Regions from separate parts of the Pradoshia sp. D12 genome, predicted to be linked through region 2. Evidence: a T-box and tRNA genes for the amino acid it is inferred to sense, from the RefSeq annotation. Region 2 holds a T-box; the other holds one or more tRNA genes.
The links. The T-box of region 2 lies ahead of tyrS (tyrosine--tRNA ligase). A T-box ahead of a tRNA ligase gene usually reads a tRNA of that ligase, here a tRNA-Tyr.

Region 1: it has a tRNA-Tyr gene. The T-box ahead of tyrS (tyrosine--tRNA ligase) is inferred to sense a tRNA for this amino acid. The anticodon was not compared.

Annotation. Positions count from the first base shown of each region.
Region 1 covers NZ_CP044545.1:645,266-650,472, reverse strand. The annotation lists gene codB (cytosine permease) at 1-956, opposite strand, end outside; tRNA gene F7984_RS03225 (tRNA-Leu) at 1,340-1,421, opposite strand; tRNA gene F7984_RS03220 (tRNA-Cys) at 1,429-1,502, opposite strand; tRNA gene F7984_RS03215 (tRNA-Gly) at 1,511-1,585, opposite strand; tRNA gene F7984_RS03210 (tRNA-Gln) at 1,593-1,667, opposite strand; tRNA gene F7984_RS03205 (tRNA-His) at 1,720-1,795, opposite strand; tRNA gene F7984_RS03200 (tRNA-Trp) at 1,805-1,878, opposite strand; tRNA gene F7984_RS03195 (tRNA-Tyr) at 1,887-1,970, opposite strand; tRNA gene F7984_RS03190 (tRNA-Thr) at 1,982-2,054, opposite strand; tRNA gene F7984_RS03185 (tRNA-Phe) at 2,100-2,175, opposite strand; tRNA gene F7984_RS03180 (tRNA-Asp) at 2,192-2,268, opposite strand; tRNA gene F7984_RS03175 (tRNA-Met) at 2,274-2,347, opposite strand; tRNA gene F7984_RS03170 (tRNA-Val) at 2,375-2,450, opposite strand; tRNA gene F7984_RS03165 (tRNA-Glu) at 2,459-2,533, opposite strand; tRNA gene F7984_RS03160 (tRNA-Ser) at 2,552-2,643, opposite strand; tRNA gene F7984_RS03155 (tRNA-Asn) at 2,649-2,723, opposite strand; rRNA gene rrf (5S ribosomal RNA) at 2,735-2,851, opposite strand; rRNA gene F7984_RS03145 (23S ribosomal RNA) at 2,984-5,207, opposite strand, start outside.
Region 2 covers NZ_CP044545.1:3,203,305-3,208,511, forward strand. The annotation lists gene F7984_RS19650 (CAP domain-containing protein) at 1-977, shown strand, start outside; gene tyrS (tyrosine--tRNA ligase) at 1,104-2,366, opposite strand; T-box leader at 2,426-2,656, opposite strand; gene F7984_RS15380 (transglycosylase domain-containing protein) at 2,807-5,207, shown strand, end outside.

The DNA.
Region 1 (5,207 bases), 1.4 Mb from region 2:
TAAAGTACGATGGCAAATACCGTACCAATCGTACCGTTCATCATAACCATAAATACCTTTGGCTTCTTGAACATGGTTGCAAAACCAAGTCCAGATGCGTACAGGGAGTTATCGTTTGTTGTCCAAATGTTTAATCCGAGCACTAAAACAGCCGGCAATAGTAAGCCTTGTGAAATCATTACATCTGAAATATCATTGTGACCAGTTGCTATTACACCAATCGCACCAAATAGGAACATTAATGTATTTCCTAAGAAAAAGGCAATGACAGTTGTTGTTACAGCATGTTTTCCTGATTTTGCATAGCGTGCAAAGTCGGGTGTTAATGTACCACCACTAATGAATGAACCGATTGTAATCGTTAAAGCTGCTGCTAATGTTAATGAAGTTTCAGGTTTATAAGCAATGAGCGCTTCCATTCCTCCCATATCTGAAATGGCCATTCCTGCACTCGTTGATCCAAAAATCGCAATAGCCGGTACAGCGATAAAACTTAAGATTGTTAAAGCTTTCATACCGAAATAAGCAGTTGCTGTCATTAAAATCCCTGTAATGATGACAATCGGTACCAGTGGGAGGCCAGTTAATTTAGAAACCGGATAGGCAAACATTCCTAGCCCTACACCAAACCATCCGACTTGGGTTGCAGATAACATGAATGAAGAGATATATGCTCCTTTTTCACCAAAACTATATTGTGCCAGTAAGTGAGTCGATAATCCTGTTTTTGCTGCAATATAACTTAATGCACCGGTAAATGCTCCTAATATAAGGTTTCCTAATAAGATGACACCAATCAACTGCATAAATGTTAATCCTTCACCTAATGATCCACCAGCCCACATACTTGCTGAATAGAATGTGAAACCAAGCATAACAACAAGCATTTTCAGAAAGCTGTTACGTTTTGCTTCAGGTACTGATTGAAATGAAAAATCTTTGTCTTTTAATTGCATTTTGTTTCCTCCCAAGTTATTAGTCTTGGTGAGCAAAAAAAAACCACTTGCCATAAAGTGACAAGTGGAAGGTGTCAGAAATAACCGTATTATTCACACAATAATATATTATGTGTATAAATACGTTCTCCAAACAAAGTATCGCCCACCTTGTCAGCCTCTCTGGACTGCTCTTAAAGGTTCTCAATTTAAATTAAATCTATATTAACAGATTATCTCAGATAGTCCAATGGTAATAGATGGAGGGATTTGAAGGGAATGTATAAAGATTCCGGTATCTATTTCGATTTGCTACTCTTATACAAAAAAAGACTCCCAAATGTTTTAATTCAACATTTGGGAGTCTTTTTAATGATTAATCTTGGCAAGAATTAATCTGATGATACCGGTGGTCGGGGTCGAACCGACACTCCTCACGGAACACGATTTTGAGTCGTGCGCGTCTGCCAATTCCGCCACACCGGCAAGATTTTGGAGGCGGCAACCGGATTTGAACCGGTGATAAAGGTTTTGCAGACCTCTGCCTTACCACTTGGCTATGCCGCCAAATTTGTTGGAGCGGAAGACGGGGCTCGAACCCGCGACCCTCACCTTGGCAAGGTGATGTTCTACCACTGAACTACTTCCGCATTAAGTTGGCTGGGCTAGCAGGATTCGAACCTACGAATGACGGAGTCAAAGTCCGTTGCCTTACCACTTGGCTATAGCCCAACAATTAAATTTATTAGTTAGTATAAGCTATTATTCGAGTTTAATCTAAAAATGGGGCGACTGATGGGAATCGAACCCACGAATGTCGGAACCACAATCCGATGCGTTAACCACTTCGCCACAATCGCCATATTTATTGGCAGGGGCAGTAGGAATTGAACCCACACTGGAGGTTTTGGAGACCTCTGTTCTACCTTTAAACTATGCCCCTATAATGAATGGTGGAGGGGGGCAGATTCGAACTGCCGAACCCGAAGGAGCGGATTTACAGTCCGCCGCGTTTAGCCACTTCGCTACCCCTCCGATATTAAGAGTGCCGGCAAGAGGACTTGAACCCCCAACCTACTGATTACAAGTCAGTTGCTCTACCAATTGAGCTACACCGGCATAATATTTAGGAAAAATCATTATCTGTTAAATTTTAATTAATAATGGTGGCTCAGGACGGAATCGAACCGCCGACACAAGGATTTTCAGTCCTTTGCTCTACCGACTGAGCTACTGAGCCAACTTCATTATGTAAATGGCGGTCCGGACGGGACTCGAACCCGCGACCTCCTGCGTGACAGGCAGGCATTCTAACCAACTGAACTACCGGACCATTTATTGCGGGGACAGGATTTGAACCTGCGACCTTCGGGTTATGAGCCCGACGAGCTACCAGACTGCTCCACCCCGCGCCAATGTGAGTGTGATACTAGTTTTTATGGTGGAGGATGACGGGATCGAACCGCCGACCCTCTGCTTGTAAGGCAGATGCTCTCCCAGCTGAGCTAATCCTCCACATTAAATGGTGACCCCTACGGGATTCGAACCCGTGTTACCGCCGTGAAAGGGCGGTGTCTTAACCGCTTGACCAAGGGGCCAATTATTGTGAGTTATTATGGCGGAGAGCAAGGGATTCGAACCCTTGAGACAGCGTTGACCGTCTACACGATTTCCAATCGTGCTCCTTCGACCTCTCGGACAGCTCTCCATTTATGGCTCCGCAGGTAGGATTCGAACCTACGACCGTTCGGTTAACAGCCGAATGCTCTACCACTGAGCTACTGCGGAATAATTATAATGCCTGGCGACGTCCTACTCTCACAGGGACTCGCGTCCCAACTACCATCGGCGCTGAAGAGCTTAACTTCCGTGTTCGGAATGGGAACGGGTGTGGCCTCTTCGCCATCGTCACCAGACGATTTTGTCAGCGACATTTATTATTATATCGTATTTCTGACATTTTTCAAGAGAAATTTTAAAGAAATTTTATCTTTTTTTCGTTCTCTCAAAACTGGATAATGTAAGTTTGGCAAGTATGCTTGATTCATTTGGTTAAGTCCTCGAACGATTAGTATCCGTCAGCTCCATGTGTCACCACACTTCCACCTCGGACCTATCAACCTGATCATCTTTCAGGGTTCTTACTAGCTTGCGCTATGGGAAATCTCATCTCGAGGGGGGCTTCATGCTTAGATGCTTTCAGCACTTATCCCGTCCGCACGTAGCTACCCAGCTATGCTCTTGGCAGAACAACTGGTACACCAGCGGTGCGTCCATCCCGGTCCTCTCGTACTAAGGACAGCTCCTCTCAAATTTCCTGCGCCCACGACGGATAGGGACCGAACTGTCTCACGACGTTCTGAACCCAGCTCGCGTACCGCTTTAATGGGCGAACAGCCCAACCCTTGGGACCGACTACAGCCCCAGGATGCGATGAGCCGACATCGAGGTGCCAAACCTCCCCGTCGATGTGGACTCTTGGGGGAGATAAGCCTGTTATCCCCGGGGTAGCTTTTATCCGTTGAGCGATGGCCCTTCCATGCGGAACCACCGGATCACTAAGCCCGACTTTCGTCCCTGCTCGACTTGTAGGTCTCGCAGTCAAGCTCCCTTGTGCCTTTACACTCTGCGAATGATTTCCAACCATTCTGAGGGAACCTTTGGGCGCCTCCGTTACTCTTTAGGAGGCGACCGCCCCAGTCAAACTGCCCACCTGACACTGTCTCCCACCCCGATCAGGGGTGCGGGTTAGAATGTCAATACAGCCAGGGTAGTATCCCACCGATGCCTCCACCGAAGCTGGCGCTCCGGCTTCAAAGGCTCCTACCTATCCTGTACAAGCTGTACCAAAATTCAATATCAGGCTGCAGTAAAGCTCCACGGGGTCTTTCCGTCCTGTCGCGGGTAACCTGCATCTTCACAGGTACTATAATTTCACCGAGTCTCTCGTTGAGACAGTGCCCAGATCGTTACGCCTTTCGTGCGGGTCGGAACTTACCCGACAAGGAATTTCGCTACCTTAGGACCGTTATAGTTACGGCCGCCGTTTACTGGGGCTTCAATTCGCACCTTCGCTTGCGCTAAGCGCTCCTCTTAACCTTCCAGCACCGGGCAGGCGTCAGCCCCTATACTTCGCCTTGCGGCTTCGCAGAGACCTGTGTTTTTGCTAAACAGTCGCCTGGGCCTTTTCACTGCGGCTCTTCGAGGCTATAAACCTCTAATGAGCACCCCTTCTCCCGAAGTTACGGGGTCATTTTGCCGAGTTCCTTAACGAGAGTTCTCTCGATCACCTTAGGATTCTCTCCTCGCCTACCTGTGTCGGTTTGCGGTACGGGCACCTTCTTCCTCGCTAGAGGCTTTTCTTGGCAGTGTGGAATCAGGAACTTCGGTACTCTAGTTCCCTCGCCATCACAGCTCAGCCTTATGTGATGAGCGGATTTGCCTGCTCATCGGCCTAACTGCTTGGACGCGCATATCCAACAGCGCGCTTACCCTATCCTACTGCGTCCCCCCATCACTCAAATGGAAGAGAGGTGGTACAGGAATATCAACCTGTTGTCCATCGCCTACGCCTTTCGGCCTCGGCTTAGGTCCCGACTAACCCTGAGCGGACGAGCCTTCCTCAGGAAACCTTAGGCATTCGGTGGAAGGGATTCTCACCCTTCTTTCGCTACTCATACCGGCATTCTCACTTCTAAGCGCTCCACATGTCCTTCCGGTCATGCTTCACAGCCCTTAGAACGCTCTCCTACCACGCATACCATACGGTATGCATCCACAGCTTCGGTGATACGTTTAGCCCCGGTACATTTTCGGCGCAGAGTCACTCGACCAGTGAGCTATTACGCACTCTTTAAATGTGGCTGCTCTAAGCCAACATCTGGTTGTCTGGGCAACTCCACATCCTTTTCCACTTAACGTATACTTTGGGACCTTAGCTGGTGGTCTGGGCTGTTTCCCTTTTGACTACGGATCTTATCACTCGCAGTCTGACTCCCGAGTATAAGTCTTTGGCATTCGGAGTTTGTCTGAATTCGGTAACCCGATGAGGGCCCCTAGTCCAAACAGTGCTCTACCTCCAAGACTCTAAACTCGAGGCTAGCCCTAAAGCTATTTCGGAGAGAACCAGCTATCTCCAGGTTCGATTGGAATTTCTCCGCTACCCACACCTCATCCCCGCACTTTTCAACGTGCGTGGGTTCGGACCTCCATCCAGTGTTACCTGGACTTCATCCTGGACATGGGTAGATCACCTGGTTTCGGGTCTACGAC
Region 2 (5,207 bases):
TAAATGTGAGGGAGAAAGCATCATCATCGTCAAAAATTATTACGGCCTTAAAGAAAAATACAAAATTGATTGTAACTAAAAAGAGCGGTAACTGGGGATATGTCAAAGTTAACAAAAAAAATGGATGGGTATCAATAAATTATTTAACATCCAAGGCTCCCGTAACAAATAAAACAATGTACACTACTGAAAAAACAACCCTGAAAAAGCTAGCAAAAAATAACTCCGGCACGCTGAAAACGATTAACAAAGAGGCAACAATAATTGTTTATTCAACTACTTCCGATAAATATGCCAAAGCAAAGTACGGTGGAAAAACGGGATGGATTTTAAAATCTAAAGTGAAAGATTCGAAGACAGTTACAACAACTTCAAAAGCAGCAATAAAATATAAAACAATTAAACAAAATGACAATACTTTAGCAAAAGGCACTACGAAAGTCGTCCAAAAAGGAAGCAACGGAAATCAAACGATCATATACAAGAAAACGTTAAAAAATGGAAAGCTAATTAGCACAAAAAAAATATCGTCTAAAGTAACAAAAAAAGCAGTGAATCAAATTATTAAAGTAGGTACTAAAGAAACTAAAGCATCTAATTATGCAACCGAGGTTCTTCGATTGGTTAACCAAGAACGCGCAAAAGTAAATATAGCACCTTTGAAAAATTTAAATAGTCTTTCGAAAGTTGCCGAAGTTAAATCAAAAGATATGCGTGATAACAATTATTTCAATCATACAAGCCCCACATACGGGTCTCCGGGAGAAATGGTAAAAAAATTCAATATTTCTTTCACGATGCTTGGTGAAAATATTGCAGCTGGACAAATTACTCCTGCATCTGTAGTGAACAGTTGGATGAATAGCCCAGGGCACAAAGCGAATATTCTCGATGCACGTTATACCCATATCGGAATTGGGTATGCCGAAGGTGGTTCATGGAAACATTATTGGACACAATTATTTTTAAAACAGTAAGTAAAAATACTTAATATTCATTTCAATTTTATTTCTTTCAACCATTTATAATAAAGCACAATAAGAAAAATATCTTACTATACATTAAAAGGGCTGCCTAACCGAGACAGCCCTTTCTTCTTTCTATCATGCGTACTTAATAAGCGTGTATTTCTTTTTACCGCGGCGAATTACCGTGAATTGTCCTTCTAGCTTATCATCCTCTGTCATCGTATGAGCGAGGTCTGTGACTCTTTCACCGTTGATGTAGATCGCACCATTTGTGATATCCTCACGCCCCTGACGTTTAGAAGGAGAAATTTTTGCATTTACTAGTAAATCTACCAAGAGCAGTTCCTCATTGCTGCCCACTTCAAAGCTTGGTACATCCTTGAAGCCCTGGCGAATTTCTTCTACAGATAATTGCTTAATATCACCGCTGAATAAAGCTTTAGAAATATTGATTGCTTGTTGTAAAGCTTCTTTACCATGAACAAGTTTCGTTACTTCCTCAGCAAGCGCCTTCTGAGCTGCCCGTTTTTCCGGAGCTTCAGCAACCTCTTTCTCAAGCGCTTCGATTTCTTCTTTGCTTAAGAATGTAAAGTATTTAATGTATTTAATAACATCACGGTCATCTGTATTAATCCAGAACTGGTAGAACTCATATGGAGACGTTTTTTCACGATCTAACCATACCGCTCCGCCTTCTGTTTTACCAAACTTAGTTCCATCTGATTTTGTAACTAATGGAACCGTTAAACCAAAGGCTTTTGCATCTTCCTTCGTTTTACGAATTAATTCCAGACCTGCGGTAATATTTCCCCATTGATCACTTCCGCCGATTTGTAAACGGCAGCCTTGAGTTTCGTATAACTTCAGGAAATCAAGAGATTGCATGATCATGTAACTGAATTCAGTAAACGAGATACCAGACTCAATACGGGATTGTACAGAATCTTTAGCAAGCATGTAGTTGAGTCCAAAATGTTTCCCAATATCCCGAAGGAACGTAATTAAGTTCATGTTGCCAATCCAGTCATAGTTATTAGCCATGATTGCTTTATTCTCACCAGTTTCGAAGTCGAGGAAACGGGAAAGCTGATCTTTAATACGTGCAGTCCATTGGTGAACAACATCCTCTGTATTTAACGTACGCTCAGCTTTTTTACCACTTGGGTCTCCTATCATACCTGTCGCTCCGCCGACTAATGGGATTGGCTGATGTCCTGCTAACTGGAATCGTTTCAGGATTAAAATAGGTAACAAGTGACCAATATGCAAGCTATCGGCAGTCGGATCGAAGCCAGCATATAGTTTCACGCTTTCTTCCTGTAATAATTTTTCCAATCCCTCTTCATCTGTAAATTGATTCACGAGACCTCTAAAACGTAAATCATCTAAAATATTCATCCTTCTCCACCTCTTACTGTTTAGATTAGATTAAAATAAAAAACGCCCCTTCATCTAAATGAAGGGACGATTACTATCGCGGTACCACCCAACTTGCGAAACATATAACTGTCTCGCCGCTTATCCTTTTAACGGAAAGGTTCCGGCATTCGCTACACAGCTTTACATAAAGCATTCCCGAATGCTGCTCGAGGAGGTAATTCATCATTTCGCTTGTACCGGTTTACACCACCCACCGGCTCTCTTAAACATTGGCGAACTAACTACTGAAATCCTGTTATCGCATCAAATATATAATATTGGTTATGCTTTTTTTACCATAATAACAAACTGTTTGTCAAACCCAATAATTGTATTGTTTCGCTAATATAGAGAAACTATACCTACCTGAAACACTTGCTTATGCTATAATGTATGTGATTTGTTGGGGGAGTGAATGAATGAAAGATATTTTTATAAAACTTAAAGAAAGGCTTGCGCCATTGTGGGACTTTGTAAACAAACCCGTTGTACAGCGAAGAGCACGTATTTCCTATCAGGTTATCTGGAATAATCTATTAATCTTCTTAATTGTATCTGTCATCGGGATGGCATTTGCTGGCGGAGTTGGAGCTGGTTACTTTGCATCTATGGTAAAAGACGAACCAATCAGGAGCAAGGAACAGCTTAAATCAAGTGTGTCCAGTTATGAAGAAACATCTGAGATTTATTTTGCAAGCAATGTATATATGGGGAAAATGCGTTCTGATCTTGAACGTAAAGCAGTGAAACTGGAAAATGTTTCGGATTACGTTAAGACAGCATTAATTTCCACAGAAGATTCCTATTTTTATGAGCATAAGGGTGTTGTACCAAAAGCCATCATTCGAGCTTTACTTCAGGAAGTGACAAATTCTTCTGTCCAATCAGGAGGAAGCACACTGACACAACAATTAATAAAACAACAAATCTTAACGAATGAGGTTTCCTTTGATCGTAAGGCGAAGGAAATCCTGCTGGCATTACGCCTTGAAAAATTCATGAAAAAAGATGAGATTTTAGAAGCTTATCTGAATGTCTCACCGTTTGGCAGAAATTCCTCCGGCCGTAATATTGCCGGTGTCCAGGCTGCAGCGGATGGCATTTTCGGGGTAGATGCCAAAGATTTAACTCTGCCACAGGCTGCCTTTATTGCGGGATTACCAAAGAATCCATACCTTTATACACCATTTACACAATCCGGTGAAGTGAAGGAGGACCTTTCCCCAGGTATCAATCGTATGAAAACAGTTCTTAAAAGAATGTATACCAACGATGCCATTACAAAGGAAGAATATGATAAAGCATTAAAATATGATATTAAGAAAGACCTTGCAAAGAAACAAACATATCCTACTGAAAAGTATCCATACTTAACATATGAAGTAGAAAAAAGAGCAATTGAAATCATGATGCCAATATTGGCAAAGAACGATGGGCTTTCAAGCAAGGATTTAGAAAAAGACGATGACCTATATAAGCAATACTATACTCTGGCTGATCAGGCCATCCGACAAAATGGCTATCAAATTCATACAACCATAAACAAAAAAATGTATGACAATATGCAAAAAGTCACTAAAAATTACCCTTATTATCAGGGTACCCGCCAGGTGGAGAAAAAGAATCCGGATACAGGAGAAACCTATATAGAGAATGAACCAATTGAAGTTGGCGCCATGCTAATTGAAAACTCTACCGGAAAAATACTCAGCTTCGTTGGAGGCCGTGATTTTAAACGGGAGCAGCTTAATCATGCTACATCAGCTGTACGTTCAAATGGTTCAACAATGAAGCCACTACTTGTATATGCACCAGCAATGGAGTACGGAGTTTCCTATCCAGGCAAAACTTTGGTCAATGCACCTGTGAACATTCGCGGTTGGAGTCCAGGAAACTATGCTGGCGGCGGAATTACCGGTATAACCTCTGCACGTGAAGCATTAAAGAGATCCTATAATATACCGGCAGCGGTTCAATATGCGGAAATTATAAATCGCAACCCAGTAAAATATCTTGAAAAAATGGGCTTCACCTCTTTAGAAAAGCAAGATTATACAAACCTTTCCACGTCTTTGGGTGCATTAGCCAGAGGCGTAACCGTAGAAGAGAATACGAATGCCTATGCAACATTTGCAAATGGTGGACAATTCGTAGATAGCTATATGATCGAAAAAATAGTAGATTCTAATGGAAAGACCATTTACCAACATAAAAAAGCGAAGACGGATGTATTCAGTCCACAAACAGCTTATTTAACAATTGATATGATGAGGGATGTCATCACCTCTGGAACAGCAGCAGGTTTAAACAGTAAATTGAAGTTTTCAGCCGACTGGGCCGGCAAAACCGGCACTAGCCAGAACTTTCATGATGCCTGGATGGTCGCGACCAATCCAAATGTCACATTTGGAGTTTGGATGGGATATGATTCAAATGCATCTGTGGATACATATGGAATGAGTTATTCACAGCGAAATCAAACATTATGGGCACAATTAATTAATTCAGCTTATGATGTTGCACCAAACTTAGTCGGGACTTCGAAGCGACACCAAATGCCAGGTGGAATTGTATCCAGATCCTATTGCACATTGACCGGTTCCCTGGCATCCAAATCATGTATAGATGCAGGACTCGCAAAATCCGATTATTTCAATGCCAAATATCTTCCTTCATCTGAGAACGGCAATTTGGCAACATCAAGCGAAAGATATGTGTTCATAAATGGTAAGAAATATGTGGCACTGGGGTCTACTCCAGAGGAATTCACAGAAACCGGTCTTGTGATCAATGCCGACTTTTCTAACATTACAGGAGCAA